DNA from 4 places in the Vibrio sp. 1402 genome. Region 2 is predicted to be linked to each of the others. Evidence: predicted binding sites of a transcription regulator. Region 2 holds the regulator's gene; each other region holds the start of a gene.
The links. Region 2 encodes CRP, which controls carbon source genes, mostly activating them, when cyclic AMP is high. Its sites were predicted from a motif close to TGTGANNNNNNTCACA; they were not measured.
Positions count from the first base shown of each region.

Region 1: deoD (purine-nucleoside phosphorylase) is a predicted target of CRP. The motif match lies at 3,954-3,969, and genes of this name have one in related genera.
Region 3: udp (uridine phosphorylase) is a predicted target of CRP. The motif match lies at 3,501-3,516, and genes of this name have one in related genera.
Region 4: recB (exodeoxyribonuclease V subunit beta) is a predicted target of CRP. The motif match lies at 4,333-4,348, and genes of this name have one in related genera.

Region 1 is NZ_JAWOWE010000005.1:109,472-116,959, reverse strand. It holds gene R7044_RS11550 (hypothetical protein) at 1-1,418, opposite strand, end outside; gene R7044_RS11545 (lactate dehydrogenase) at 1,585-3,054, opposite strand; gene deoD (purine-nucleoside phosphorylase) at 3,125-3,835, opposite strand; gene R7044_RS11535 (YbgA family protein) at 4,234-5,184, shown strand; gene R7044_RS11530 (MerR family transcriptional regulator) at 5,174-5,974, shown strand; gene phrB (deoxyribodipyrimidine photo-lyase) at 5,997-7,412, shown strand; gene R7044_RS11520 (L,D-transpeptidase family protein) at 7,419-7,488, shown strand, end outside.
Region 2 is NZ_JAWOWE010000020.1:25,954-33,441, reverse strand. It holds gene R7044_RS22385 (hydrolase) at 1-207, shown strand, start outside; gene R7044_RS22380 (YheU family protein) at 241-453, shown strand; gene R7044_RS22375 (phosphoribulokinase) at 579-1,448, shown strand; gene crp (cAMP-activated global transcriptional regulator CRP) at 1,689-2,321, shown strand; gene R7044_RS22365 (DUF1338 domain-containing protein) at 2,458-3,249, opposite strand; gene astD (succinylglutamate-semialdehyde dehydrogenase) at 3,498-4,955, opposite strand; gene astA (arginine N-succinyltransferase) at 4,984-6,003, opposite strand; gene R7044_RS22350 (aspartate aminotransferase family protein) at 6,113-7,324, opposite strand.
Region 3 is NZ_JAWOWE010000002.1:17,140-24,627, forward strand. It holds gene R7044_RS03560 (RNA methyltransferase) at 1-151, shown strand, start outside; gene R7044_RS03565 (CBS domain-containing protein) at 399-818, shown strand; gene R7044_RS03570 (zinc/cadmium/mercury/lead-transporting ATPase) at 991-3,297, shown strand; gene udp (uridine phosphorylase) at 3,612-4,370, shown strand; gene R7044_RS03580 (DUF1887 family protein) at 4,528-5,688, opposite strand; gene R7044_RS03585 (methyl-accepting chemotaxis protein) at 5,852-7,488, opposite strand, start outside.
Region 4 is NZ_JAWOWE010000006.1:256,595-264,082, reverse strand. It holds gene recD (exodeoxyribonuclease V subunit alpha) at 1-540, opposite strand, end outside; gene recB (exodeoxyribonuclease V subunit beta) at 540-4,214, opposite strand; gene recC (exodeoxyribonuclease V subunit gamma) at 4,542-7,488, opposite strand, start outside.

The DNA of each region.
Region 1 (7,488 bases), on a different contig from region 2:
AAGGTCAGGATATCTTGCAAATACAGTATCGGTTTCGGGCCTTTGATTCCGCGTCGCTTCCATGGATAGATGTCTAACATCGCTTGGACAGTGCGGTAGACCTCTTCTGCTGCTTGACCTTTTTCTGCAATTAACATTGCTAGCCTGTTACTGGAAATTCTCGAGATGAGGTCGCTGGAGGTTGTCAATGCATGAACGAGCTCGGTACAAACATCGAGAACTTCGGGGTTTGAATGCTGAATCATAATGATGGCGTGGTTAGAGCGTTTGAGCTCCGTTTTAAACAAAACTAACTGTTCCCACCAGTAGGTCTCAGAAACGACATTAGAGAACTGTTTTTCAGGGTCGTATTCGTGTTGAGAGCGAATATGATTGATCAGCTTACGTGCTCGCTGCTCTAGTTGGCGTTTAGAGCCTCTTGCTTTATCCATGCTGATTCGATGAGTTTGTTCTTTGAGCATTTTGAGTGCGTGCTTACGGTATTTCTTGAACGCGTTAAACGCAGACTCAAAGTCACCTTGTTCTTCAGCGACTCGTGATTGTTGGAAGCAAATTTGGCTGAGTAGCTCACCGTGGTCGAAACTGAGTGCAGACTCTTCTGCTGCAAGTAGCAACTTGGCAGCGCTGTCTGTATTTTGGCGCAAAAGCTCAAGTCTTGCTCGGCTAATAAAAGAGTGTGCTTTCATCCAAACGAGGTCATGCTCAATGGCGAGCTGGTGGGCTTTTTGGGTGGCTTCTTCGGCCGCATCAAGGCGTTCTAGTCCAAGCAGTGCTAACCCTTTAAAGTCCCAGATCTCGGCTTGCCATGTACTATCATCATGATCTTTTAATACTTCGGTTGCTCCATCCAGTACCGTAAGCATCTCGACAAACTTATTTAGTAAGTAATAGTCCCAAGCTAATAAGATGCGCGCTTTACCTTCTAACCAAGCAATACGAACATTGTTTGCCACTTTAACGGCTAACTCATGAGTTGAAGCGGCAAGTTGGTGTTCATTAGTGATGCGCCATACATTACCAAGCCCAATTAGAGATTCGATTTGAATTTCAACATCATCAACGAGAGCAGATTGTTCGAGCGCATTAATCCAATATTGTTGCGCGGAATAATACTTTGCTTGGCCCCAATATTGGAGAGCAAAAAGATGGAGAATTTCCGGGAGATGATCGTCGGTTTCAAGCTGTGTTTGTTTGCTGTAAGCGTCTTTGACGAGTTTTAAGCCTTGTCGGTAATCCATTAGGCACCAACAGCATTGCGCCATGATGAGTAAGGCTTTGATCTCTCCGTCCACAAATAAAATTTGTTCCGCGCGGATACGATATTGCTGCGCAATATTAAAGGTATGTTTAGGGGCCGATTTTATTTGGCCTTTAAGCTTAGTGAGATCATCTTCTAGCTGAATTTGGTTTTTATCCAACGTTCACATCCATGACTATCGAACTGGAAATCACACCTAATATTAAGTGGTTAGATGCATGTTTCTTTACCAAAGCGATGCGGATAACGTTTTGGTAAACGATCAGGGGCCGTAATGTATACCGTTACAACCCCTAATTACTACATCTAAATTACCAATAGAATAGCTACGATAGGAGCTGTTTGATTGTCAAAGGTGCATCAGAGACTTCTAACCTTTGTGCAGCGGTAAGACCTTGTTTATCCTGATAGCACAAATTATGCCAAGCTCTGAATATATCTAAAAGAGGTAAAATACCAGCAGGTCGTAATTTGCGACGTGGCTCGTTAATGAAGCTTTCGAAAAGAATCTGAAAGCGGTTTTGATAAAACTTCACATGACGAGTTGTCGCAACGTTAAACCATTTTTCAGGCTCATTTTGATCGCCAGCGAGGTAGCAAATGCCTTTGTGGTTTTCGTTTTGACTAGAGATTGCCCAACGATCGCGCCACCAACTCATATAGGCGATATCGACTTTGCCAAAGGGAGTGCTCATGTCCCAACTAGCGTCCTCTTCTACGTACATCAAGTCGACACTTTTCTCTTTAATACGAGGTAAACAAACGCTCAGTGCAGCTGAACGTAGTAGGGGATCTTGAGGCATGTATAGAGATACACGTTTGTTTGGGCAGCACATATCAAGTACGTGCAAATAGTGTGCATACGAGGTGTATGGCGGACGGACTAATGCCCCTTTTGAAGGGTAATGAAATACAGATAGATTACCAAGAGGGTCTTCTACGTTACCGCGAGCCAAAATTGTTTGGTATTTTTGGTCAATTCGCTCTCTGAGGTGATAAGAAGGTTCCGCAAGCGGCTCACTTGCTTCCGCTACATACTCCTGGGAAACAAAACGAGACACCTCATCGTAAGGATTATGATCGAGCGTTGCGATTGGCTCTTCATCAGCGGAATAATTGACGTGCTGGCAAAGAATATAGCCAGAATGCGCTTCGCCAGAAACAATCCAATACACACCATTATTGCTGTTCGGTTGCAATGCAATATAGTTTGAGGCCAATTCATAATACGTTGCGTGGTTTACCCAGCGCGCATCAATGGTTGCCAGCTTGCGGCGGCAGCGGCTAGCTATATGGTCAACATGATCGTAAAAGGTTTTTGGGTTAATACTAAGCTTGCGGCAGATTTCTCGTACGGAATATCCCGTAAACAATAAACCCATCAAGTTCTCTTGAAATTGAAGCTTCTTGTTGGCACCAGACCACTTGTCGACAAAGGTACTTTGACACACTTTACAGCGGTAACGTTGGCGATCGCCACTGTAACCGAAAGCGTGATAGAGGTGTTTGTGAGTGTGGACAGAAAGTCCAAAGTTGTCGCAATCATCATTACGGCAAGCAGGCAACCCGTCACTGTGGACGTGCCGCAGGCGATGAAGTTCGTTCACGACATCGCGATTATTAAGTAAGGGGGGGAAAGCTCCACATTCACGGCATACCATCGCCGGACGCTTAGGGTTCGCATGTTGCAGAACGTAACGCTTTGCATCACTCAATCCAAAGTTGTCACACGCCAATGTTTTACAAAAGTTGAGTTGTAACCCATCTGCGTCTTTTGGCAGTTCGCCGTTAGACACAATCGCCCCCTCGGGATAATTCGGGCAGCCAGCATAACTCTGGCTGCAAATTATTACTTACTATTTGTTCTTAGATGTTGATTGCAGTTTCTAGTGCAACTTTCATCATGTCGTTGAACGACTTCTGACGCTCTTCTGAGCTTAGTTTTTCACCACGGATGATGTGGTCAGAAACTGTCAGGATAGTCAGTGCTTTCGCGCCTAGGTCAGCTGCTACGCCGTAGATACCAGCCGCTTCCATGTCTACACCTAGGATGCCTAGTTTTTCCATCTTCTCGAAGATGTCTGCTTCTGGTGTGTAGAACAGGTCTGCAGAGAATACGTTACCTACTTTTACAGGCACTTCCTGAGCGCGCGCTTGGTTAACTGCTTCTTCTAGAAGACCGTAATCAGCGATTGCTGCGAAATCGTGGTTGTTGAAACGGATACGGTTAACTTTAGAGTCTGTAGAAGCACCCATACCGATAACAACGTCCATTAGTTTCACGTCGTCACGTACTGCACCACAGCTACCTACACGGATAACGTTTTTCACGCCGTATTCAGCGATTAGCTCGTGTACGTAGATACAGCAAGACGGGATACCCATGCCGTGGCCCATTACAGAAACTTTTTTGCCTTTGTAAGTGCCAGTAAAGCCGAACATGTTGCGAACGTCACAAACTTGTTTCACATCTTCTAGGAACGTTTCAGCGATGTATTTAGCGCGCAACGGGTCGCCTGGCATCAGAACTGTTTCAGCGAAATCACCTGGTTGTGCGTTAATGTGTGGGGTTGCCATAAGTGCTCTCCAAAGTTTTGTTTTGATAAAACGCCTCTATTATAGAACGCTATTACCAATTCTGTTGAACTTGTTCGTTTTCGTTGAGGCAATAATATCGGGACGTACAGTAGCCCCTTGAGAGCTTAGTCACAAAAACCACGTATTTAGAAACTGCAACTCCTATTGATAACTAAATCTGTTGAAACCAAAAGAGCAATCGATTTGCTTTTGAGCAGTTTGTCGATTGCGCGCACAAATTCTTTGTTTTTGGGCCAAACTTTTTTCTGAAAGCTGGTTGATCGAAATACTTTCGAGTGAAGTAAAACGATTAAATTGTACAACTTATTTTCTTGTACAATCTGGAAAGGCTTGCTATAAGTTATACAACAAAACTTTTTGTATAGGGATGCGTCATCATGGAATCTTCAATCAAAGTAGGTATCAGTTCGTGTGTTTTGGGTGAACGAGTGCGTTTTGACTCTGGTCATAAGGTGAGCAACTTTGTGACTAAAGAGCTCAGCCCGTATTTTGACTTTGTTTCGGTATGCCCTGAAGTCGGCGTAGGTATGCCAGTACCCCGTCCAACAATTCGTCTTGTTTCTAATGAAGAGCGTGTTGCATTGGTTGAAACCAAAAATCCAGAAAATGATCATACCGACAATATGCTCACTTACTCGGCCAATAAAGTAGATGAACTTCAAAGCGAGCAGCTTTGTGGTTACATCGTTTGTGCCAAGTCACCAACTTGTGGCATGGAGCGAGTCAAGGTTTACAGCAAGAACAGTGCTGCGAAAGAAGGTGTTGGCTTGTATACACAAACATTGATGCAAAAAATGCCTTGGTTGCCTGTTGAAGAGGATGGCAGACTTAACGACCCTGTATTGAAAGAAAATTTTATTACTCGAGTATTTTGTCTAAATGACTTTTACGACTCGATGGATGGTGAGCCTACTCGTGGCAAAATCATCGACTTTCATTCGCGCTACAAACTGACGTTAATGGCACACCACCCAGAGTCATACCGATCCCTTGGCCGCTTAGTTGCCGATGTCGCTAATTATGAAATTGAAGACTTTTACCAAGAGTATCGTTTAGGACTGATGAAGGCGTTAACGAATCGGGCTAGCCGCAAAAATAACACAAATGTGTTGATGCATTTACAAGGGTACTTCAAACGCTCACTAACTAAAGAAGAAAAAGAAGAGTTAGCGACAGTGATTCACGACTACCGTATTGGAATGCTGCCTCTGCTAGCACCACTTACGTTGATTAAGCATTACTTAAATACTTACCCAGACGAGTATTTATCAAAACAGAAGTTTTTAGAACCGTATCCGCAGGAGATGAGATTACGCTATGGTTTGTAGTTCAGAAGAAAAACTATACGCGATCCGAGATGTCGCAGAAATCACGGGTGTAAAACCAGTTACGCTGAGAGCTTGGCAACGAAGATACAACTTGATCCAGCCTCAGCGAACTGAAAAAGGACACAGACTCTATCGCCAGCAAGATCTCGATACGATTCGCGAAGTCCAGAGTTGGCTCGCGAAGGGGATTTCGATTGGTAAAGTGAAGGGGCTGCTAGGAAAAAGCGCCGATGTCGAAGTCAAAAACGAGGTTCGCACACTCGAAGAAGTTGAAAACATGCTGCTTGCGCTGTCTACCCTGAATCGAGGAAAAGCAGAGAGTTTACTTGCCTCTGTTCTTAAAGAGTACCCACTAAAACTCGTTATTGATCAGTTTATTAGCCCAGTATTTGATGCGCTAGATATGGTAAAAGGATCGTTGCGATCCTTGCAGGTGGGGTTATTTCAGACTTGTTTGATCACTCGTCTTGCCCTTGTTATCGATTCTGAAAACAAAGCCGCTTCCAAAGGAAAGTGTCTGCTCATTAGCTTTGAACAAAACAGAGAATCTGAGAGTTGGATTCAAGCAGCGAAGCTTTGTGAACAAGGGTATCACACGACTTTGATCGATAAGGTTGATGATGTTTCTGGTCTACTAGATCACGAGGTCATTGAAAATGGTTCGTTTATCTACCTTTTCTCCAATAAAGCACTAGCTGCTAAACAAGTAGCGTCCATCAAAATGCTTCACGCACAGCTAGGTGATCGGATGGGGTGCTCTGAAGTGATAGAGAAATTACACCTAACTTAGTAGACAAAAGATAGGAGCTACCATGATTTTAGTATGGTTTCGACGTGACTTGCGTACGTTAGACCACACGGCACTCAAAGCGGCATTGGATTCAGGTCAGCCTGTCGTCGCTTGCTTTATCGCGACGCCAGAGCAGTGGCGGGAGCATCACATGGCGCCGATGCAGGCAGACCTCATTGCTCGTCGCTTAGCTTGTCTTAACGAGGAGCTTGAAAGCCTTAATATTCCTTTTTTGTACAAAGAGGTGCCGTCGTTTTCCGATTGTACAGATGTGATTAGTGGGTGGGCGGAAACACTTGAAGCCACGTCTGTCATGGCAAACATTCACTATGAGGTGAACGAACGAGAGCTCGATACACAAGTAAGTGAAGCGTTAGCTTCTCACGATATCGAATTTGAACTGTTTCATGACAAATGTGTGCACGCGCCAACGACGGTTCTTAATAAGCAAGGCGAATATTTTAAGGTATTTACGCCATTCAAGCGTGCTTGGTTAACGCAGTTCCATATGCCGACGGTAGTAAAACCTCACGAGCAAGCGCCACTCAATAAAAAGGTACTCGAACAATTAGAGTCGGCTCGATTTAATTCAAGCTTCACATTTAGCTATCCTCGAGAATCCAGTGAAGACTGGCTGGCTTCGACTAATGATATTTTGAAGCAGCTTAGGGAATTTGCACGGGAGCGCAGTGACGCGTATCAAAGCGAGCGAGACTTTCCAGCTATTGATGGCACTAGCCAACTGTCTCCATACCTTGCGATTGGCGCACTATCACCAAGGCAGTGTATTGCTCGTTTGTATGCTGAAAATCAACAAAATGACCTTACAGAAGGGAAAGCAACTTGGCTAAGTGAGATCATTTGGCGTGAGTTTTATCAGCACCTATTGGTTTTCGAACCAAAACTCGTCAAAGGCAAAGGATTTATCGATTGGGAGGATAAAATCCAGTGGTCCTATGATGAGAAAGCCTTTGAGCGATGGAAGACAGGAACAACAGGATACCCAATCGTTGATGCAGCAATGCGTCAGCTCAATCAAACAGGCTGGATGCACAACCGATTACGTATGATTGTCGCGAGCTTTCTTACCAAGGACTTACATATTGATTGGCGATGGGGAGAAGCGTACTTCATGAGTAAGCTGGTGGACGGCGATTTTGCAGCGAACAATGGTGGCTGGCAATGGTCTGCTTCTACGGGCTGTGACGGGCAGCCATACTTTCGTATTTTCAACCCGATAAGCCAAGGCGAAAAGTTCGATGCTAATGGTGAATTTGTGCGCCACTGGGTACCAGAAATCAAAAGTGTACCGAACAAATACATCCATAAACCTTGGACTTGGGAGGGCTTTTCTTTACTGGAATATCACAAGCCGATGGTTGATCACAAGACAGAAAGAGAGATAACCTTACAGCTCTTTAAAAGTGCCAAGGAATAGAGTGAAATGCTTAGCAAAAAGCGATCAATGAGTTTCGCAAAACGTACCCTGCTATCTGTGTCGTTATCTTTAGTGA
Region 2 (7,488 bases):
GATCCGTTCATGACCGACGATGTGATCCCGAAGTTTGTTCTGCCAGATAACATTGATTACCGTCTCTTTGAACACGGTGGCCATGTTGGCTTCCTAACAGGAACGGCGTTAAAACCTAAGTTTTGGTTGGAGGAAGCGCTGCCCGCGTATTACGAAAGTATCGCCGCAGATTACCTTTCTGCTGTATCCAAGCAACGAACGCAGTAAACTAGCCGCTCATCATAAAAGTTAGAGGTATTTATGATCATTCCATGGCAAGACATTGCGCCGGAAACATTGGAAAACTTAATTCGTGAATTCGTCTTACGCGAAGGAACGGATTACGGAACCGTCGAGGTTTCTTTGCAAGACAAAATTGATCAAGTTAAAGCTCAATTGGAAAAAGGTGAAGCGGTTATCGTGTTCTCTGAGCTACACGAAACCGTCGATATTCAACATAAAACAAAATTTTAGACCCTTCACATTTTACCGTATCCCACTCGATGACAAGGTATTGTTACGTGCTATAGTGGGATATCGACCGTGCAGTAGTAACTCTACTGCACATTACAGGTAAGTAATTTTCGACAAGGTTTGTCATGTCAGCTAAACACCCAATTATTGCGGTTACTGGTTCGTCCGGTGCCGGCACGACCACTACATCTGAAGCCTTCCGTAAAATGTTCAATATGATGAACGTTAAACCCGCATGGGTTGAAGGCGATAGCTTCCATCGCTTTACTCGCCCAGAAATGGACATCGAAATTCGCAAAGCCCGCGAGCAAGGTCGACACATTAGCTACTTTGGCCCACAAGCTAATGACTTCCCGGGATTAGAAGAGTTTTTCCGTAAGTTCGGGCATGACGGCACTGGCAGCGTGCGCCGTTATCTGCACACGTTTGACGAAGCGGTTCCCTACAATCAAATGCCAGGCACGTTTACACCGTGGCAAGACTTACCCGAAAACAGCGACGTGCTGTTTTATGAAGGGTTACATGGTGGCGTGGTCGATGGCGATGTTAATGTTGCTCAACATGTGGATTTCTTAATCGGCATGGTGCCGATTGTGAACTTAGAGTGGATACAAAAATTCGTACGTGACACTCGCGATCGCGGCCATTCGCGTGAAGCGGTAATGGACTCAATCGTGCGATCCATGGACGATTACCTCAACTATATCACTCCGCAGTTTTCTCGTACTCACATCAACTTCCAGCGCGTACCGACCGTTGATACTTCCAACCCACTTAATGCAAAAGGCATCCCTAGTTTGGATGAGAGTTTTGTGGTGATTCGCCTACGCGGTATCAAGAATGTCGACTTCCCATATCTGCTGGCCATGATTGATGGCTCATTCATGTCACGCCACAACACGATTGTCGTACCCGGCGGTAAGATGAGCTTTGCAATGGAGCTCATAGTTCGGCCTATCCTACAACAGCTCATCGAAACAGGGAAAATTGGCTAAAAACCTGCCTGCGAAGATGTTTACTTTTCATACCGTGATCATGTGCACAGTTTTGCTTACAAAATCTCAATCATGGCACGATTAAAATCAAGAAATCGTTTTCGAAAAAGGATACTATTTCTTACCGAAACACAAGAGAGCTTGCAGCATATAAAAAGTGCTCTTATTCTAGTAGGCCTAATTCAGGCTTAGCTAAAATATGGATAGCGCAAGCGTACCCTGCAGAGGAAGTGAGATATTATGGTTCTAGGTAAACCTCAAACCGACCCAACATTAGAGTGGTTTCTTTCACACTGTCATATTCATAAGTACCCTTCAAAGAGCACGCTAATTCACGCGGGCGAAAAGGCAGAAACTTTGTACTACATCGTTAAAGGTTCTGTTGCGGTTCTTATCAAAGACGAAGAAGGTAAGGAGATGATCCTTTCTTACCTAAACCAAGGAGACTTTATTGGTGAACTTGGTCTATTCGAGGAAGACCAAGAGCGCACAGCTTGGGTTCGTGCTAAATCTCCTTGTGAAGTTGCTGAAATTTCTTTCAAGAAGTTCCGTCAGCTTATCCAAGTAAACCCAGACATCCTAATGCGTCTTTCTGCGCAGATGGCTCGTCGTCTTCAAGTAACTAGCCAAAAAGTGGGTGACCTGGCGTTCCTAGACGTAACTGGTCGTATCGCTCAGACGCTTCTGAACCTTGCAAAACAACCAGACGCAATGACTCACCCAGACGGCATGCAAATCAAGATCACTCGTCAAGAAATCGGTCAAATTGTTGGCTGTTCTCGTGAGACAGTAGGTCGTATCTTGAAGATGCTAGAAGAGCAGAACCTAATCTCTGCTCACGGTAAAACCATCGTGGTTTACGGTACTCGTTAATCTCGAACTAGAGTGACACGAACAAAATTATAAAAGCCACCAATGGCAACATTGGTGGCTTTTTATTTACTCATGACCAAATGAGATAGGGTGCAGCGAACACTAATGAGTAAGCTTAACAGGTTAACCCTAAAACTTAGCCATTCGTACTTTCAAAGATTTTGTCAGCTGAAGCGGCCACGAAACCTGGGTACAAATCACCATTTTCCATCGGATAGCGCTTAGCAAATTCATAAAACCCGCCAGGGATAATTTCAGTGCCTTCGCTAAAACGAACCGCTACTTTATCTGCCATGGTCGATGACTGCTCTAGCAACACCTCAGGAGTGCCCTTCACTTCACCACCATTTTCATTAATGGTAAACCCAGCGGTACGCAGATGATCGTTTACCTGCTTCACTTCTTCATATTCATTGAGCTGGTTAACGCTCACCGTGAAGTGGTTTGCTCCGTAACCATGCGCCGCAAGCCAAGATGCGTACTCACTTTCTTTAGCCAACGTTTGGTAATCAGCAAAGCTTAAATCCCACAAGCGCCCACCATGTAAGAATGCGCTATCTTTCAGCTTGTCAGCATCGATTTGTGCCACCAAATTTTTCACAATCTCTTGTAGCTCAGGCGAGCACTCTTCAACTTTTAGCTCACTAATAAATACTTTAGGTTGCTTCGGATCTGGGTGCTCATAGTGCTTAGCAACCAGCTTTTTGCTTTCGAAAATGTAATCACCACACGCCTTGTAACCAATAGCTACAAATGGCTTAGCTAGAGTTTCAATACCAAGAGGCGCGATATTGAAGGTACGTAAAGCTATATGATCATTAATCAGAGGCTCATCTTCTTGAAGCAGCTGATGCACTTTAGCAGCCGAAGGGCAAAGACGTTGAATGTAATCTTGCCATAGCGATTCAAATAACACATCGGGCGTCATAACGACTCCTTGTTACGAGATGTAGAGTTTAAAGGTAAGCGGAAGTTGGCTGCTCGTTCACAACAAAAGTTGTCCAGAATAATGAACGAGCAACCATCAACCTGTGACGGTAAATGCCAGTCAGTCAACACGCTTTTCCGAGTCTTTGCTCACTTTTCGTGTTCTGCCAACGATCACTACAACCCATACCTAAATGATGCGCCGGCAAGGTGAGCCGCAATGCATAGTTGCGACTCTATTATTAAAACTTATAGCGCTACACCTGGACTCAATGTTGCAGGCAAGACAGTCTCTTGACCTTCCATTGATGCCATTGGGTACGCACAGTAATCTGCTGCGTAGTAAGCGCTTGGGCGCAAGTTACCCGACGCCCCCGGACCACCAAATGGCGCATCACCGCTTGCACCAGTGAGCTGGCGGTTACGGTTCACGATACCTGCACGAATGTGGTCAACGAAGTATTCCCATTCTTGGTCGTCGGTTGAGACCAAACCAGCAGATAAGCCAAAGCGCGTATCGTTTGCTAGCGCCACGGCTTTGTCTAACCCTTCGTAACGCACCACTTGCAGAAGTGGGCCGAAGTATTCTTCATCTGGTAACTCAGCAATGTTCGTTACATCAATGATGCCAGGAGAAACAAATGCCGCCTCTCCTGCTTTCGCTTCAATTAAGCTTTCACCGCCAAGAGACTGTAGGTTAGCTTGTGCATCAAGAATAAACTTGGCTGCCGCGACCGAAATTTGCGGTCCCATAAATGGCGCAGGTTCTGCAAATGGTTGGTCTACGCGAATATTGCGTGTCGCTTCAACGAGCTTGGTGATAAGCGCATCGCCTTTTTCACCCAATGGCACATACAAACGACGAGCACACGTACAACGCTGCCCAGCACTGATAAACGCTGACTGGATGATGGTATAAACCGTGGCATCCAAATCACCATATTTATCAGAGATCACCATCGGGTTATTACCACCCATTTCTAGTGCGAGCATCTTGCCCGGTTGACCCGCAAATTGACGGTGTAATACATGCCCCGTATTCGCGCTACCCGTAAACAGTACGCCATCAATGCCTTTTGCGTCAGCGAGGGCAATACCAGTTTCTTTCGCGCCTTGAACAAGGTTAATCACGCCTTTCGGCAGACCGGCTTCTTCCCATAGCTTCATCGCCAATTCACCCGTCCATGGCGTTTGCTCAGACGGTTTGAAGACTACCGTGTTACCAGCCAGTAGCGCAGGCACAATGTGACCATTTGGTAGGTGGCCTGGGAAGTTGTAAGGACCAAACACCGCCATCACGCCCAATGGGCGGTGGCGCAATACGATTTGGTTGCCTGCTGCTTCACGGCTCGCCTCACCAGTGCGGTCATGATAAGCGCGAATCGAAATGGCAATTTTACCTGCCATGGCTGCTGCTTCAGTGCGCGTTTCCCAAATCGGCTTACCGGTTTCTTTGGCAATCACTTCGGCGATTTTTTCGCTGTTCTCTTTTACTTTCTCCGCAAAAGCCAACACGATTGCCTCACGCTCTGAAAATGGACGCTTTTTCCAGTTAATAAACGCTTCACGCGCTGCAGATACCGCCTGGTTCACCTGCTCTGCCGTTGCACCTTTGCCTTGCCAGATCACTTCTTGGTTGTACGGCGACAGAGACGTAAATGCTTCACCCTGACCTTGTACCCATTCACCTGCAATCCAATGTGTCATTGTTTCTATCCTTAAATTCTGTCGTCTGTTACTGCGGAAGAAGGCGAACGAAATCCCCTTCTTCAACCGAAAGTGCATCCGCAACGTCTGGTGCAATCATCACGCTTTGTGTTTCTGCGTCATACGCCGCTTTAGTGACTGTCGCACGGAAGTTCTCGAAAGATGAATTACACATCAAGAAGTCTTGTGTGCTGGAATGTTCAGAGATTTTGACTTGCGCACGGAATGAATGACGTACCGACTCAATATTACGCAGATCACACTCAACCGTTGGGCCACCATCGAAGATGTCGACGTAGCCTCGGTTGGTAAAACCTTCACGCTCAAGCAGCTTCAGCGCTGGACGCGTGTTGTCATGTACTTGACCAATCACGGCTTGCGCTTCTGGGCTGAGCAGGTTGATGTAAATAGGCAGTTTCGGCATCAAGTCGGCGATAAAGCCTTTCTTGCCGATACCTGTCAGGTAATCTGCAAGCGTGAAATCGATAGAGAAGAAATGCTCTTGAAGCCATTGCCAGAATGGTGAATTACCCTCGTCGTCTGAAACGCCACGCATCTCCGCAAAGATCGTTTCAGAGAAGCGCTCTGGGTGCTCTGCCATCATTAGGAAACGACACTTCGACATTAGACGACCATTCAGACCTTGGCGGAATTTCTCACGCAAGAACAAGGTACAAATTTCGCTGTTACCCGTGTAGTTATTACCAAAAGTAAGCAGTTTAACGACGTTGTTAACGCCAAGCTTTGGCGACGAGTGCACGACTTTACTAATGTGATATGAGTAAAATGGGACATCCCAGCCGATAGATGCTTCGATTCCGGTGGTACCCGCAACCTCACCCGTTTCAGAGTCAAAGCCAACCATCAGGTAGCCTTCATCGCCTGGTTCTGCCACATCTGGCTTACCAAAGCTGTACTCTGAATGTTTGATTCGATTAGTTAACAGTTCTTCGTTAACCGGTAGAGATGTAAATCCGTGACCAGACTCCACCGCACAAGTGTGCAGTGCGTCGTAATCCGACATCGCGATAGGGCGAACTACTAGCATCAATACTCCCTCCAGATGCAAGAAGATCCTAACTATATTGTAGGAACAATTCCCCCATCAGAGATCCTTGACGGGGGTGTCTGCGTTGACGTTTAAACTGATATCGCGCTTAAACTAAAGTCGCGATCGCTTTATCCAGTTTCGCCAAGCCTTCTTCAATTTCTTGTTGTGTGATAACGAGTGATGGTGTGAAACGTACGACATTGGCACCCGCAACCAATACCATGAGACCTTGTTTACCTGCAGCAACCAGCACGTCACGCGCACGGCCTTGCCATTCTTCATTTAGTGCAGCGCCAAGTAATAGGCCTTGACCGCGCACTTCTGAGAAGATGTTGTACTTCGCGTTGATCTTCTCTAGACCTTCACGGAACATTGCTTCGCGTTCTAGCACACCAGCCAACACCTCTGGCTTGGTAACTTCATTTACAACCGCTTCTGCAACCGCACACGCTAGTGGGTTACCGCCATATGTAGAACCGTGAGTGCCCACTTTCATGTGCTCTGCCAATTTTGCTGTCGTTAGCATTGCACCGATCGGGAAACCGCCACCAAGTGATTTCGCAGTACTTAGAATATCTGGCGTGATACCTAAACCTTGGTAAGCGTAGAAGTTACCTGTACGGCCATTACCAGTTTGCACTTCATCGAAGATCAGTAAGGCGTTGTGTTTGTCACACAGCTCGCGAACCGCTTGAGCGAACTCAGGCGTTGGTGGCACGATGCCGCCTTCACCTTGTAGTGGCTCCATCATGACCGCACAAGTACGATCAGACATGTGTGCTTGTAAAGCTTCGATATCGTTGTAAGGAAGGTGTGTCACGTCGCCTGGCTTAGGACCGAAGCCGTCAGAGTATGCCGCTTGGCCACCAACCGTTACGGTAAAGAATGTACGACCGTGGAAACCTTGTTTGAATGCAATGATTTCAGATTTCTCAGTGCCATGAACGTCTGCTGCATAACGACGTGCCAGCTTCAAAGCGGCTTCGTTTGCTTCTGCGCCAGAGTTAGCAAAGAACACTCGCTCAGCAAAACTCACTTCTGTTAGCTTTTTCGCCAGACGAAGGGCTGGTTCGTTCGTCATAACGTTACTTAAGTGCCAAAGCTTGTTAGCTTGCTCTGTTAGTGCGTTTACCATTACTGGATGACAATGGCCAAGACAGCTCACTGCAATACCACCAGCAAAGTCGATGTATTCATTACCTTCCTGATCCCAAACACGTGAACCTTCACCTTTAACAGGGATCATTTCCATCGGGTTATAGCAAGGTACCATTACCTCATCGAATAAACCGCGCTCTACTTTAATTTCCGTTGTCATTGCACATTCCTTCTTGATACCGCATGCGTAGCAGATAAGCGAATTTAACCGGCTCTCTTTGCCAGCAAATAATGTTTTGCATTTAAGCTATTGCGGCATTGTATTTACATTTAATTAACCATTTCAATAGTGATTTATTCTTTTCGTTCTCGAAAGTAACTTCC
Region 3 (7,488 bases), on a different contig from region 2:
GATGGGCAGCGAATCTCATGGTGTGCGCGAAGCCGCAGCAAAATTCGTGACAGATAAGATCACGATTCCGGCGTTTGGCGGTGCCGAATCACTGAATGTCGCGATGGCGACTGGCATTATTTTAGACAACATGCGCCGCCAACATAGCTAACGCAACAATTACTTAATAACAAAGCCAGTCAATTTGACTGGCTTTGTTGTATTTATTGCCTAGAAAAATCAGCCTGGCTGAATCTTGCGTTTAACGAAATACAGTGAATGTTGTTCGGTGAGTTAATTTTGTTTTAGTTCAATAGGCTGTGCCTATAAATAAAATTACTCCTTTCCATTTAGTAAAATCAGGAAATTAGGCGACACTTATCTAAAGGCCGCAATAAAATGCCCTTAAGGAGATAAGAATGCATTCATTAAAAGTAAAAGATTACATGACGTTGCAAGCGGTGACTTTCACGAAAGATATGTCACTTTCGGCAGCTTTAAACAAAGTAATGCAAAGTGTCACACTAGGTGGCCCTGTCATTGATGAAAATGAAAAAGTGGTTGGGTTTTTATCGGAGCAAGACTTATTAGATAAGTTGGTGAAAGCAAGTTATCACTGCCAAGATACACATACGGTACAAGAGTGTATGCATGATGATGTCTTATCTGTTTCTCCAGAAATGTCAGTAATTGAACTGGCTGACATGATGAAAGTTGGAAAGCCGAAAATGTATCCAGTGGTGGATGGCAAAGGTAAGTTGGTTGGTGTTATCACAAGAAGAGACGTGCTGCGTGCCATCGGAATGACATTAAATGAGTGTTTTAAGCATCCCGTTTAACCTCTCTGTTTAAATTTTACGGAATATTGCTTTTAAACTGGTTTGGAAAGACGCTTCGGCGTCTTTTTTATTTTCTATCGCCGAACTGTACAAATTTATCTTGACCTTGGAGCTTACTCTAAGGTTTATCCTTAGCAATAGGTAAATCACCGATACCAATAAGGAAAAAATTATGTGTACAAAACATCAAGGTTGCCAATCTAGCAAAATCAAAACTGCGGTGCCGCTTGGTGCAAGCGAGTCATGCTGTGCGCCAGTAAAATCTTCCCTCAATATCTCTCAGGCCAGTGTTGATGTTTCTGAAAGCTCTTGCTGTAGTGGAGGAGGCTGCAGCGTTGACACAGGCGAGGAAGACGATCCCACAAGGGAGAGTAATTCCTCCGTTCGGAACGCTTGGCTTGTGTCAGGTATGGATTGCCCATCTTGTGCGCAAAAGCTTGAGAAAGCCATTACGTCTTTACAAGGCGTCAGCCAAGCCAAGGTTTTGTTTGCAACAGAAAAACTGGTCGTCGATTTTGATGGTCTAGAGCTGATAGCTACGATAGAGCAGACAGCCCAAAAAACGGGTTTCCCGCTCTCTTCACTGGATGCTCCAAAACCAAGCACTACAAAGAAAGGCTGGCTTGGCGTCATAAGAGACAACATCCAAATTCTCTCGATTGCTGGTGCAATGGCTACTGCGGCAGTAATTTCTAAGATCGACCCTCAAATAAGCGCTTGGTTATTCACTTTGACGTGTTTACTTGGTTTATACCCAATCGCGCTCAAAGCATTTAAGTTGGCGCGTAGCGGTACGCCTTTTGCGATTGAAACGTTAATGAGTGTAGCGGCGCTCGGCGCTTTATATTTAGGTGAAACCGCCGAAGCCGCAATGGTGTTATTGCTTTTCCTTATTGGTGAAAAGTTAGAAGCATATGCATCATCTCGCGCGCGAAGCGGTGTCCAGGCGTTAATGGACTTAGTCCCAGAAAATTCAATTTTAATAATTGATGGTGAACGTAAAGAAGTACCAGCTGCTCAGCTTAAACCAGGGGATATCATAGAAGTCGCCCCCGGAGGTCGTTTGCCTGCCGACGGTGTTTTGCAAGATGCGCTTGCGAGTTTTGACGAAAGTGCGTTAACGGGAGAATCTGTTCCCGTTGAACATCAAACCGGTGGCAAAGTGATGGCCGGGGCTGTGGTTGTCGATAAAGTGGTTCGCTTACAGGTGACTTCCCGTCAGGGCGAGAATGCGATAGACCGAATTCTTCATTTGATTGAAGAAGCAGAATCCCGTAAGGCACCATTAGAACGCTTTCTTGATAAATTTAGCCGTTGGTATACGCCGCTAATGATGCTGGTGTCTCTGATGGTTATCGTTACGCCGCCATTACTATTTGCCCAACCGTGGGAAACGTGGATCTATCGAGGACTCGCCCTGCTGTTGATTGCTTGTCCATGTGCATTAGTAATTTCAACGCCTGCGGCGATCACTTCTGGCTTGGCGGCAGCTGCTAAGCGGGGCGCATTGATCAAAGGTGGTGCGGCGCTTGAGTTGCTTGGCAAGGTTGAGTCTGTCGCATTTGATAAAACTGGGACACTGACGCAAGGTAAACCAGAAGTGACTGATGTCTTTGCTTTTGATATGGATGAAGACAAGTTACTTAGCCTAACTGCGTCAATCGAGGTTGGTTCAAGTCATCCTCTAGCGGTTTCTTTAGTTACCAAAGTGCAAGAGCAGGGGCTTACTATTCCTGAAGCGTTGGATAAAACCGCGCAAGTAGGCTCTGGTGTCACTGGTTACGTCGATGGAAAAATGGTCCAAGTGGTCACGCCTTCAAAGGCAGACTTTCCACTTTCTCAGGAAGCCATAGAGCAAGTAGTTACGTTGGAACAACAAGGTAAAACGGTTGTCATTGTTCGTTACGATGACGAGGTCATTGGCGTGATCGCATGGCAAGACACATTGCGCTCAGATGCCCAGCAAGCCATCGCAATGTTGAAGGAACTTGGGGTCACGTCGGTGATGCTAACGGGTGACAACCCGAGAAGTGCAGAAGCAATGGCAAATAGAATAGGCTTGGATTATAAAGCGAGTTTGTTACCTGCAGACAAGGTGCATTACGTCGAGAAGCTATCACAACAACACACCGTTGCGATGGTGGGAGACGGTATCAATGATGCTCCAGCCATGAAAGCTTCGAGTATCGGCATTGCGATGGGAGGCGGTACGGATGTTGCGCTCGAGACTGCTGATGCGGCGTTAACACACAACCGTTTGATTGAGCTACCTGCCATGATAGAACTGTCGCGTGCGACGCTAAGTAACATTCGTCAGAATGTCGCGTTAGCGCTAGGTTTGAAAGGTGTATTCTTAGTGACAAGTTTACTTGGTGTTACTGGGTTGTGGGTTGCTGTATTAGCCGACAGTGGTGCAACAGCACTGGTGACATTGAATGCGTTGAGATTACTTCGTTTTGAGTCCAAGCAGATCAAATAACTGACCTAACCATTGATCCCACTCATTAATAGCCCGAGGCATTCGTGTATCGGGCTTTTTTTAACCGTATTCACCTGATGCGATCAGACGTTTTTCTCGTCCTTGAAATCACGCATTGCTATGCAACAAAATGATCTAATGCCCCTTAAAGTGTGATCAATACCAGTTTTGTTTGAAATTTCATTTTCATTACATTTTGTCATTGTGATTGTGATCACTCTATGTTGGTGAAAGGTTCGCTACAGTGCATCTGTACCCAATAACTGATTAATGAGCTTATTGTTCATAAAATAAGCCACAATAAGGAGCGACTTATGTCTCAAGCTGTATTCCATTTAGGTGTTACTGAAGCTGATCTTAATGGTGCGACTCTAGCGATCATTCCTGGTGACCCAGCGCGTGTTCAAAAAATCGCAGAACAAATGGAAAATCCAGTATTTCTAGCAAGCCATCGTGAATACACGCTATACCGTGCAGAGCTAGACGGTAAACCTGTTGTGGTTTGTTCTACAGGTATTGGTGGTCCTTCTACCTCTATCGCAGTTGAGGAATTGGCACAGCTTGGTGTTCGCACTTTCCTACGTGTTGGTACAACGGGTGCAATTCAACCGCATGTAAACGTGGGTGACATGATCGTAACGACGGGGTCAGTTCGTCTTGACGGTGCGAGCCTACACTTTGCTCCTATGGAATTCCCAGCAGTTGCTGACTTTGAAGTAGCAACCGCAATGAAAGCAGCGGTAGAAGAGTCTGGCGCTACAGTTCACATGGGTGTGACTGCATCAAGCGACACGTTCTACCCTGGTCAAGAACGTTACGATACGTTCTCTGGTCGTGTTGTTAAGCGTTTCCAAGGCTCTATGCAAGAATGGCAAGACATGGGCGTACTTAACTTCGAGATGGAGTCTGCAACACTGCTAACAATGTGTGCGAGCTCTGGTTTAAAAGCGGGTTGTGTGGCTGGTGTTATCATCAACCGTACACAAAAAGAGATTCCAGATCATTCAACTCTGAAAGAAACGGAAGCGCGTTCAATTAAAGTGGTTGTAGAAGCAGCGCGTAAAATGCTTTAAGCCGCTATAGTTGGCATTTAAACAAACAGAAAAAACCAGAGGCTAACCTCTGGTTTTTTTCTACTTATAGAAATGCGTACAGCTAAAATTTAGGTATAAAAAAAGCAGCATTAATGCTGCTTTTTATCGTTGTGAATTTTAGCTTTTCTTAATGGCACTATATCTCGTCTGAACCGCCCGCGTCTTTAAACCAAGCCGTTAAGTGCGTTCTTAAATCTTTAAGCTCATCAGGGCCAATCAGGGCTAGCCCTAAGTCTTCAGCACGAGTAATGTCATTGTGACGAAGAGGACGGAAGCTCACCAACATTGCGCGCGCTTGTAAGCCACCTAATAGATCGCGAAGCGATTCTAACTTATATAAAGTATCGTCGCCGTCATCTCTCATGCCTTTGGTTTTGCACTCGATGATGTGCAGCTTGTTGTTTACAACTGTTGCGACATCTAACTCATTGCGTACTTCACTTTCACCAAGTTTACGATAAACCTGAACATTTAACGATCGATCTTGGATCGTCGGCATGGTGTCTTGGATTTGCTTCACGGTGCTGTGAACCAAAGTTTCTAACCACTCACCGTTTGAAAAGCGTCGAGCATCTTCATCTGCAAACGTTAAAACGCCATTCTCATAGGTGGCGATTTCTGCTTCTACTAAATCTGAAAGCAACATGTTGAGCTCACGGTAGCCCTGCTGTTTTTCGGAGAGCTCGACATCAAGCTTTTGTTCTTTGCGGCATGTGGTTGCAAGGTAGTTAAGTGTTGCTAGACCTGGCCCAAGCTCAAGCGCATTTGAGGCCCATCGTTCACCAAGTTCATACAATTTTTTATCAAGAAGAGGTGGTAAATCAACGTGGTGAAACTCGCCGCGTGCACCAAAGATAGTGAGGTAATCTGCAATCGTAATGTGATCTTCGACTTGGGTATCTTCTTTGCCATCAGGGTATAACCAACAAAGCTTATCGCTACTAGGCTCAACCACAAAAATTGGCCAGCGATAGGTACGGAAAACTTCGTACACCGACAACAAGCGATGACGAAGACCACAGCTCGCGTTCAATTTTACATCTTCGCCGCGTTCATGAAGGTCTTTTGCCAGTTTTTGAATTGCTTGTTTGATCAGCGATGTATTAACAGCGGATGGAATTTCAAAAAATTCAGAAGTAATTTCTCGTTGATCTAAAACGGCACTCAGTCGGTCAAATATATCTAACTGGCTCTTGTCTCCGATGAAGACGATATGTGTGCTTAGCGTACGATTATCTAATAGAGGAGTGACCAATCTCACTGGGTCTTGGTCGATAATACCAACATGAACAGCCATAGATTTTCCTTTTTATGAGGCCGCTCGAAAAGAGTTGTGCAAGGGGATGAGCTGGCCTTATTTATCATATGTAGACATGGCCGACAAAAAACAAGGGCGACTTAACAAAAAGTCGCCCTTATACAGTTGATTGCACTAATTAATGCTCTTAGTTATAAAGTATTTATAACTTAAAGCGGTGGACCAATTCATTTTGCTGATGAGCCAAGTGGGTCAGTGATTCACTGGTTTGTGCGATACTCGACATGGCTTGGAAACTTTCATCGGCGATACTGTTGATATCTTCAATGCTGCGAGCAATGTCTGTTGATGTTTCACTTTGCTCTGCTGCTGCTTGTGAAATGTGCGTACTCATTTGGCTGATTTCGATGATTAGCGCCTGGATCTCTTCCATTGAGCTGTTCGCTTTTGATGCTTGCTCAACCGACATCTCCATATCGCTCATACAGCTTTGTATGACTTGGTTCGCCGATTGCGAGCTAGCTTGCAGATTACTGAGCATGGATTCAATTTCAGTGGTTGATTGAGTCGTTCTTGATGCGAGTACTCGTACTTCATCTGCCACTACCGCGAAGCCGCGACCTTGTTCACCAGCGCGAGCCGCTTCAATTGCCGCGTTCAATGCCAGTAGGTTGGTTTGCTCCGCAATGTTGCGGATCACATCAAGGATAGATCCAATTTGACCACTCATCTTTTGTAGCTCAGAAACTGCGGAAACCGATTCGTTCAAACGTGTTTCTAGTTGATTAATGGTTGAGATGTTACTGCTCATAACATTTCTGCCTTCTTCAGAGGCAGATTCGACGCGTTGCACCATTTCTAGCGAGCCTTGCGCACTTTGCGCGACTTCTTGCACTGAATGAGACATTTCTGTCATCGCAGTAGCGACGTTTGCCGTTTGTTCGCGTTGAGAGCTCAATTTAATTTGTGCTTGCGAAGAGGTGCGTTCGTTGGTTGTCGCGGTTGACGATAGGTTTTCTGACGCTTCGTTGAGTTTCACCAAGATCTCGTGAAGGTTGTCGGCGAGTGAGTTAATGTGTCCACTCACACGGCTGAATTCGTTGTTATAGCGAATATCGATACGCTGTGTCATATCACCTTCAGTCAGGCTTTCTAACACTTTTAGAATACGAGTCAACGGTTCGCGAACGCTTTGTGCGATGTGGTAGCCAATCGCTGTCGCGAGTAAAACGACAATAACGCCAATGATGATGGCTTTCGTTACACCCGCCGAATATATGTCACCTGCGTCTGCCAATGATTCATTGAGCTTATCTGTTGCGGTTGTCGTGAATTGCTCAAGAATCGCCATGGTTGAATCCACTTTATTTGCTAGGTTGGCGATATTGTTATACAAAGCGGCGCGAGCATTGAGGTAATTATTATGTTGGTCTAGCACACCGCCACGCATACCAACGTCACGAGTAAATTGCTCTACAGATTCGCCAAATGCTTTTTCTAGCTCAGGAAGCTGAGTCACCAACCCGCGGAATGCGTAATTCAAGTGTGTTACTGCTTTGCGGTTTTTAGCCACGGCTTGCGTAACAAACTCAGGGTTGGAACTGGCGAGGGCATCAGAAGTAATCACTTCGGCATCTTTTAACTTGATAAAGTAGCTCTTTGCCATGACTTTGACAGAAATGCTGGTTTGATCTGCCACATATTCTTTAAGACCAACCGACAGTTCGGTATTCAGTTTTTGGAAGCGGCGTGAGGATTTTTGCACTTCTTCTTGAGCCGCGAACATTGCTTCGTAGTTGTCCATGGCCTCTAGAGCTTCTGTAAAATAGCTCTGCTCTA
Region 4 (7,488 bases), on a different contig from region 2:
AAACAGAAAATGGTATTGGCGTGCAAATAAATGGTTGAGCAACTTGGATAATCGCGCAAACTCTTGTGGTTGCAAGTTAACTGCGGCGCCCAACTGATTGAGCTTTTCCGCCAGTGTCACTTCATAATGCCAATAGCGGTGCAGATACAGACGCTCGCCATCGAACATCAGCGGTAAGGCTTCTCCTTGCGCGCCGACCAAGCTGGAATTTTGTAATACTTGAATCCAATCTATGCCTTGCAACTGTGTATTGAGCGCCAATGCCGACTCACCAAACAGCCCTAGCTTACTGGCTAAATCCGTAGATTGCCCTTGTGCATCGAACAGAGACAGACAGATATGTCCTTTGCCGAGCTCACTACTGACAACACCCGCGATAAACGCCAGTGCTTGGCTATCCGACTGTTCATCATGCGTTTGAGAATCAATAAAACAGGCGAATTGGTAGTCGAGCTGACGAATAGCACCTTTGTGCGCCAAGCGTTCCAGCACTACCAATAGACTATCTTGGTCAGAATGAAGATTGCGATTTGTCGTCATTAAAGTAGCTCCATCTGCCCGGCTTGAGTTGAGCGCGTTTCAAGTGCTTGACCATCAATCAAACGATCCATCTCTTGTAAGAAGTCTAAGGTTGGTTTCGCGGCAAAAATGCCGTGGTCACTCTGCCCGTCCATGCCGCGCAAGAACAAGTAATACACGCCACCGAAGTGCTGTTCATAATCATAATTGGCCAATCGGCTACGTAGGAAACGATGCAGTGCTAACGCATAAATCTGATACTGCAAATCGTAGCGGTGATCCGCCATCGCCGATTTCAGAGCCTCACCATGGTAGCTCGTCACATCGTCGCCAAGATGATTCGATTTCCAGTCAAGCACGTAGTATTTACCTTGATGTTCAAACACCAAGTCGATAAAACCTTTGAGCATACCTTGCACGGTTTGGAAACCTAAATCCCCCGCTTTCGCCGACAACGGATCGTGACGTTGAATGACTCGGTTTAACGCCGGTGCAGACAACACTTCAATCGGCAGCAAAAATTCCATCTCCACCAAACGTTGCGACGGTGCATTTTGATTCAGCAGCAAAGACTTACCATCCAACGGCGTTGCGAGTACGGTATCAATCAATTGCTGTAAAATGGGCAACCACTCTTCATCGAGCTGTTCGCTTTCCATCAAGCCAAGGATGATTTGTGTATTCTCTTCCGTCGTGGCTGGCTGAGTAAATTCAATTTCCTCAAACAGGCTGTGCAGGAACGTACCCGGACGCGCACCACGAGGGAAGGTAAAAATCGAACGCTCTGGCTCCACCAAATCCGCTTCGTCTTGTTCTTCAGATGAGTCGATATCAAAACCTGTAATCTCAATCGTGGCATCATGCTCGGCGTGATGAGAGCCTTGCTTGACCAAGCCAGAATAACTGGTGATGCGCCAGTTTCTGTCGATAGGGTTTTGCAGTTCTTTCGCACTAAGATCGTGTATTTCTTCTTGTGGCGCTACGTACTTATCTTCGAGTTGCTGCGGCGGATCGGCCACAACGACACAATCAAGCTCGTCTTGTTGCTTTGTTAAACCTTGGTGCAAATCGTTAATGCCACCTTCTTGACCATTTTGAATCAAATAGCCAATCGCACTGCGGTGTACACCAGTTGGCTCTTTGGTCGAACGGCCATTGCGCAACGGTGAGGCACCGATAAAACACGCATAAACAGCACGCGTTAGTGCCACGTATATCAAGCGTAAGTCTTCCGCCAAACGCTCTTTGTCCGCTTGCTTCATGGACGCATCGTTGCCAGTGATATCCAGTACCGTGCGGTCATTGGCTGCATCGTAATATTTGGCTTCACTGGCTTCTCGATAGCTGAACACAAACGGCAGAAATACGAGGTCATACTCCAAGCCTTTTGATTTGTGAATAGTTACGATCTGCACTAAGTTACGTTCCGATTCTAAACGTTGGATTTGGTCATCACTGCCACCCAAACCGTTTTCCGCATCACTGATAGACTGAGCGAGCCAACGCAGCAGACCGTGATCGCTATCCAGTTCATTACTGGCGTGTTGAAGCAGTTCACCAATGTGCATTAAATCGGTAAGTACTCGCTCACCATTTTCACCCTGTGAACTCGCACCTTCTTCTAGTAATCGCTCGGCAATATGGCGTTTGCTGATCACCGCGCGCAACATCGGCAGCACACCACGTTGAATCCAAAGTTTGCGATATTCTTTGAATTCGTTTACGGCGTTTTCCCACACCACTTCATCGTTATTAAGTGCATCCAAACTTGCTGCGTCGAGGGCAAACAGCTCAGAAGCAAGACTTGCACGCAGCGCACGGTCATTTTCTGGAGTCAGCACCGCTTGCAGCAAACGCTGTAGATCCTGCGCCACTGAACTGGTAAACACACTGTCTCGGTTAGACAGGTACACGCTGGCAATGCCTTGTTCAGCCAGCGCTTGTTTGATCATTCGACCTTCACTACCTGTTCGAACCAACACCGCGATATCGCCCGCTTGAACCGCTTTCTGTTTTTCGCCATTCACCAGACACGCTTGCCCCTGTTGAGCCTGCGTCAAAATAGTTTGGATTTGGCTTGCAGTCGCCTCTGCCATTCGAGTCAAATACTCGCCTTTTGGTAGCGGTTTATCGTCCGCTTCTTGCAACCAATAGGTCAGCGCGGGTTGCTTTTGGCCACCCATAGTCCAAATGCGTTTTTCGGCATTGGGACTGTACCTAACGGGTAAGAACGGAATATCCGAATCATAGATAAATGGACTGTCTGGCAAAGCAAATACTTGGTTTACCGCCTGCACCATATCTGCGCTAGAACGCCAGTTGGTTCCTAACGTGTAGTGGGCACTTACTTGGTTACGCGCTTTGATATAAGTGAAAATGTCTGCGCCACGAAAGCCATAAATCGCCTGCTTGGGGTCCCCGATCATAAACAAACCACATTCCGGGTTGTTCAGATAAATACGGCTGAAAATACTGTATTGAAGCGGGTCGGTATCTTGGAACTCGTCAATCATTGCGACAGGATACAAAGTACGAATACGCGCAGCTAAAAGCTTGCTTTCGTCCGTATCGATAGAAGCAGAAAGTTGTGTCAGCAAATCATCGAAAGAGAGCCACTGTTTTTGATTTTTCGCGTTAGCCAGCATCACACGACAATGTTCAATCGCATGAGCAAGCAGTGGCGCTTTTAAGCTGATTGGGTTGGCAAGAAATGTTTCAATGACTTCAAATACCGCATGCTGCGGCGCACTGCCTTTCGGTGTTTTTTCCAACAAGACGTTTTGCGCGAATTTCTCCAGCTTGTCTGGATAATTGTAACCTGTAGTTTCCGTTGCCGCCCAAGCGTTTACCGCCTCCAACCACGTCGGCAGAGACTTTTTGGTATAGCTACGTTTGTTAATATCTGAATCTGAAATTAGCGTTAAGAAGTCATCTTGGCTTTCTCGCCACTGTGCTTTTAATTCATCAATTTTTTTCAAATTTTCAGTATGAAGATCAGCCAAACTGCCTTTCATTGCTGGAACAGAAAGGCTTAACGGCGCACCAGTTAAGTAATTGCTGATGTCAGACAACAACGCAGATGGAGAGCCCCATAGCTGGCGAATTTCTCCAGCCAACGTAAATGGCAACGGGTAGAAATTGCGACGCCAGTAATCGGCTACAACTTGCGCTTTTAGGTGACTTTCATCGGTCACAAACTCGTTATTAAATCGGCTGCCAGATTCAAACGCATTTTGCGTTAGCATACGTTGGCAAAAACCGTGAATGGTGTAGACCGCCGCCTCGTCCATCTGACGCTCTGCCTGCAATAAAATTTCTGCGGCTTGCTTGTGATCGTCAAACTCATTAAGCAAAGGTTGGATCACCGGGTCGGAACTCTGTCCACGCGCAAACGCGATTCGCGCATCATGGATTCTTGCCCTGATACGATCGCGTAATTCCGCAGTTGCCGCTTCGGTAAAGGTTACAACCAGAATTTGGTCGACCGTAAGCGGTACGCGATGCCGAGTTTCCGCGCTGCCGTGACCAAGCAAAAGGCGCAGATATAAACCTGCAATAGTGAAGGTTTTACCTGTACCTGCTGATGCCTCGATTAACCTCGCGCCATGCAGAGGAAACGTCATCGGTTCTAGTGGCGTTGGTTGAGGTTGCTCTGTGCGGTCTAACGTATGTAGAGGGCACTCTGCACCTGACATTTGATCCATAACGCTGAATCTCTCCGGATTATTTACTAGGACGTATCACCTAATAAATGTGATCTATAGTTAAAAATTCTATTAATATGTTTAACAAGTTGGATCATTTAGAGCTTTGTGAGATCTTTCTCACGGTTATCCATAAGACGTACCGTTAGTATGCGCCCCACGAGATAAGCCAAACCTTTTTGGCGGCACAACTCAAATGAATTAAACAAAAGTATCATGGTCCCTCTGACCTTGTGGCCGTACAGCGAACGCCCTACAAAAAATAATGATTTTCTGGCGGCCACCCTACTCTTCCTTCTCTTTATCCAACTTTCTTTATCACGCTTTTACATCATCAGCGTCTTGAACCGCTAAGCGCGCACCTTGCAGTACTAATGCTGTCAGCAAACGAACTTCTGAGGCCAACTCATCATTCCAAGCAGGCCAAATTCGAGAGATGTACGAATTATTGCCTTCGCCCGGGCTCATGAAGCCATCATTGAATGCGTCAGCCATTTTCTTCAAAGATTTCTCTTCGTCATCGACCCACTGACCGCGGCTAAAGCCCGCTTCAACACAAGCCAACGCCGTTTTCGGGAAATAAGGCAAAGGCTTAGTCATGCCTTCGAAAAATAAGCGAACTAATTCAGTCAGTAGCTGTTTGGCATACTGCGCATCGGCAATTTCTGGGTAGATCAAATGCAGCGCGCCTTCTTTACGATCGTAACCAATGATGTGAGTTTTCTTAGCATGACCCGACGCCGACATGGCAAGGTGATCGATCCACGCAGCAAGGTAATCCTGCGAGCGAATCTTACCGCTTCTATAGCGAATCAAACCGGATTGGTAGCATTGAGTCAGCCAACCTGTTAGGCGAACGTTTTTCTCTTCGCCTTCATTTCGCTCAAACAAGGAATCAAACGTCAGGTCGATTTCCAAATCGTCTTGAGGCGCACCAGATAAAAACGCCAGTTTATCCACCAGCTCTTCCGCCTGAACTCGGTTAGTTTCAAATTCGATATCACCAAACGCCCCCACCGGCAGTTTGCCTTGCGCGCGCTGTTGACTCATAAAGTGTTTAAGTACCTCTGTTTTTTTCTCTGGCTGCATCAATGTCGTTTCAAGCAAGGTTTCTAACAGCTCATCACGCATTTGATAGCTCTCCAAACCACCTAAAACAAAGGGTTCGTCGTCCTCCATCACCGGTAGTGGCGGTTCAAAGATTACTTTTAAACGACGATTGAAAAAATACTGCACAGGTAAGCGCCAGAAACGTTGCAACTCGACTAAGTCGAGCTCAAGTGGGAACGTCGCTCCTAACAGATAGTCGTCTAATGCCCGATTAAAATCACGACGAACATAGCCTTGCGATTGACTACTTTGAGTTAATGCCGCTGGAATCCACTCTTTCGCGTAGCTGGCGTGCATGCCTTGGAACGCACTTGGGCTAAACGGCACCATGGCGTGGGTATTCACCAACGCATTTAATAAGTTGTCGCCAGACTCATCAACGGGCAACGCTTCATCACCACTTAAACAATAGTTTTGGTGGCAGTATTCCATCAGCTCAGAAACCAGAACCGAAGGTACTCGCTCGGTATTGTCTTGGATTGAACGGCCAACATAACTGATGTAGAGCGTTTGCTGTGCCGATAGCATTGCTTCGAGGAATAGGTAACGGTCATCATCTCGACGCGAACGGTCGCCCGGTTTGGTTCTTCCGGTCATCAAGTCAAAGCCTTCTGGCGGCATGGAGCGTGGGTACACGCCGTCATTCATCCCCAGTAGACAAACGGTTCTAAACGGAATAGAGCGCATCGGCATCAGGGTACAAAAGTTCACTTGACCAGCCAGGAAGCGCTGGCTGACTCGTGTGCCAGATAATTTGTTTTGAAGGTATTGGCTGATGATCGACGGCGACAACGCATCATCAAATGCGGCATCAGCTAATTGCTCTTTGAGTTGGCTGAGCGTATCGCGAATGGATTTGAGCGCCATTTCGCCTTCTAACTCAACTGAGAAGAAGTCATCCAGCAGTGAAACCAAAGTCTCTCGCCAACCATCAATAGTCTGAACATGAGAAAGTTTGCTTCGATAAGTGCTAATTTGTTGGATAAAGTGTGCCAACTTGCCCGCCAGCTCTGCACCCATGCCTTGCACTTCGTTGTACGGAGATAAACTGCCTTGCTCGGTTTCAAACAAACCTGCGGATTCTGGCATCGCGTAGCCAAGCAACATGCGTTGAATACCAAATTGCCATGTGTTTTGACGGGTTTCCGGCAGTTCAAATTCGCGTCCGGTATTGGCATCCAACCCCCAGCGAATCCCCGATTCCTCAACCCATTGTTTGGCTTGTAAGAAATCATCTTCGCTGAGTTCAAAACGCTTTAATATCGCCGGAGTTTCCAAAAGTTCGAGTAGTTCTGATGCCAAACAGCGCGTATTGGGTAAGTTCACCAACTGCATAAATGCGGCCAGAATTGGGCTCTCTTGATCGGCGGTTCGGTCAGAAATCGAATAGGGAATAAAACGCTCACCCGGTGCGTTACCAAAGACCGCCTGAATCGCAGGGCTGTAAGCGTTGATGTCCGCGACCATCACGATAATATCGCGCGGTTTTAACGTTGAGTCAGCATCGAACATCGCCAATAGTTGATCATGCAGCACTTCCACTTCACGCATCGGGCTGTGACAAGCGTGTAGGCTCAGTGATTTATCACCCAAGCTAACCACTTGTTTGTGATGACTGTTTTCAATCTGTTGGTCATCTTGATGTTCTTCAAGATTGAGAATATCCGCTTGCAATTGATGGAGCAGACTGTCGCGCTCAACATCAACAAAGGCTTCAATTTCATGAGATTCCAGCTGAGACAACAGATACATATTGTCGCGCCCGAGTTTACCCATGGACGCCAACAGACTGTTTCCGACCACATCGGTGTGCAGCTCATCGATCACATTATCTTCCAGTGATCCTTTCAGTTGCTCAGTTTCACCTTGCACTTCCGAGTGATCGTCCTGCCACACAACGTGCTGACGATGTTTCGCCGCCAAACGAGCCAGATATTTGCGATCTCGAACTTCACCCCAGTAATAACGACACGGGTTGGTGAACATCAGATGCACGTCGATGTGTTCACCAATTGCTTTTAGCGCATCCATATAGCGAGGCGGCAACGAAGAAATGCCAAAAACAAACAAACGCTTGGGTAAATGGTCAAAATTGCCGTTAAAACTCTCTAACGTGTCGATAAAGTGCTCATAAAGGTTGGCACGGTGATATGGA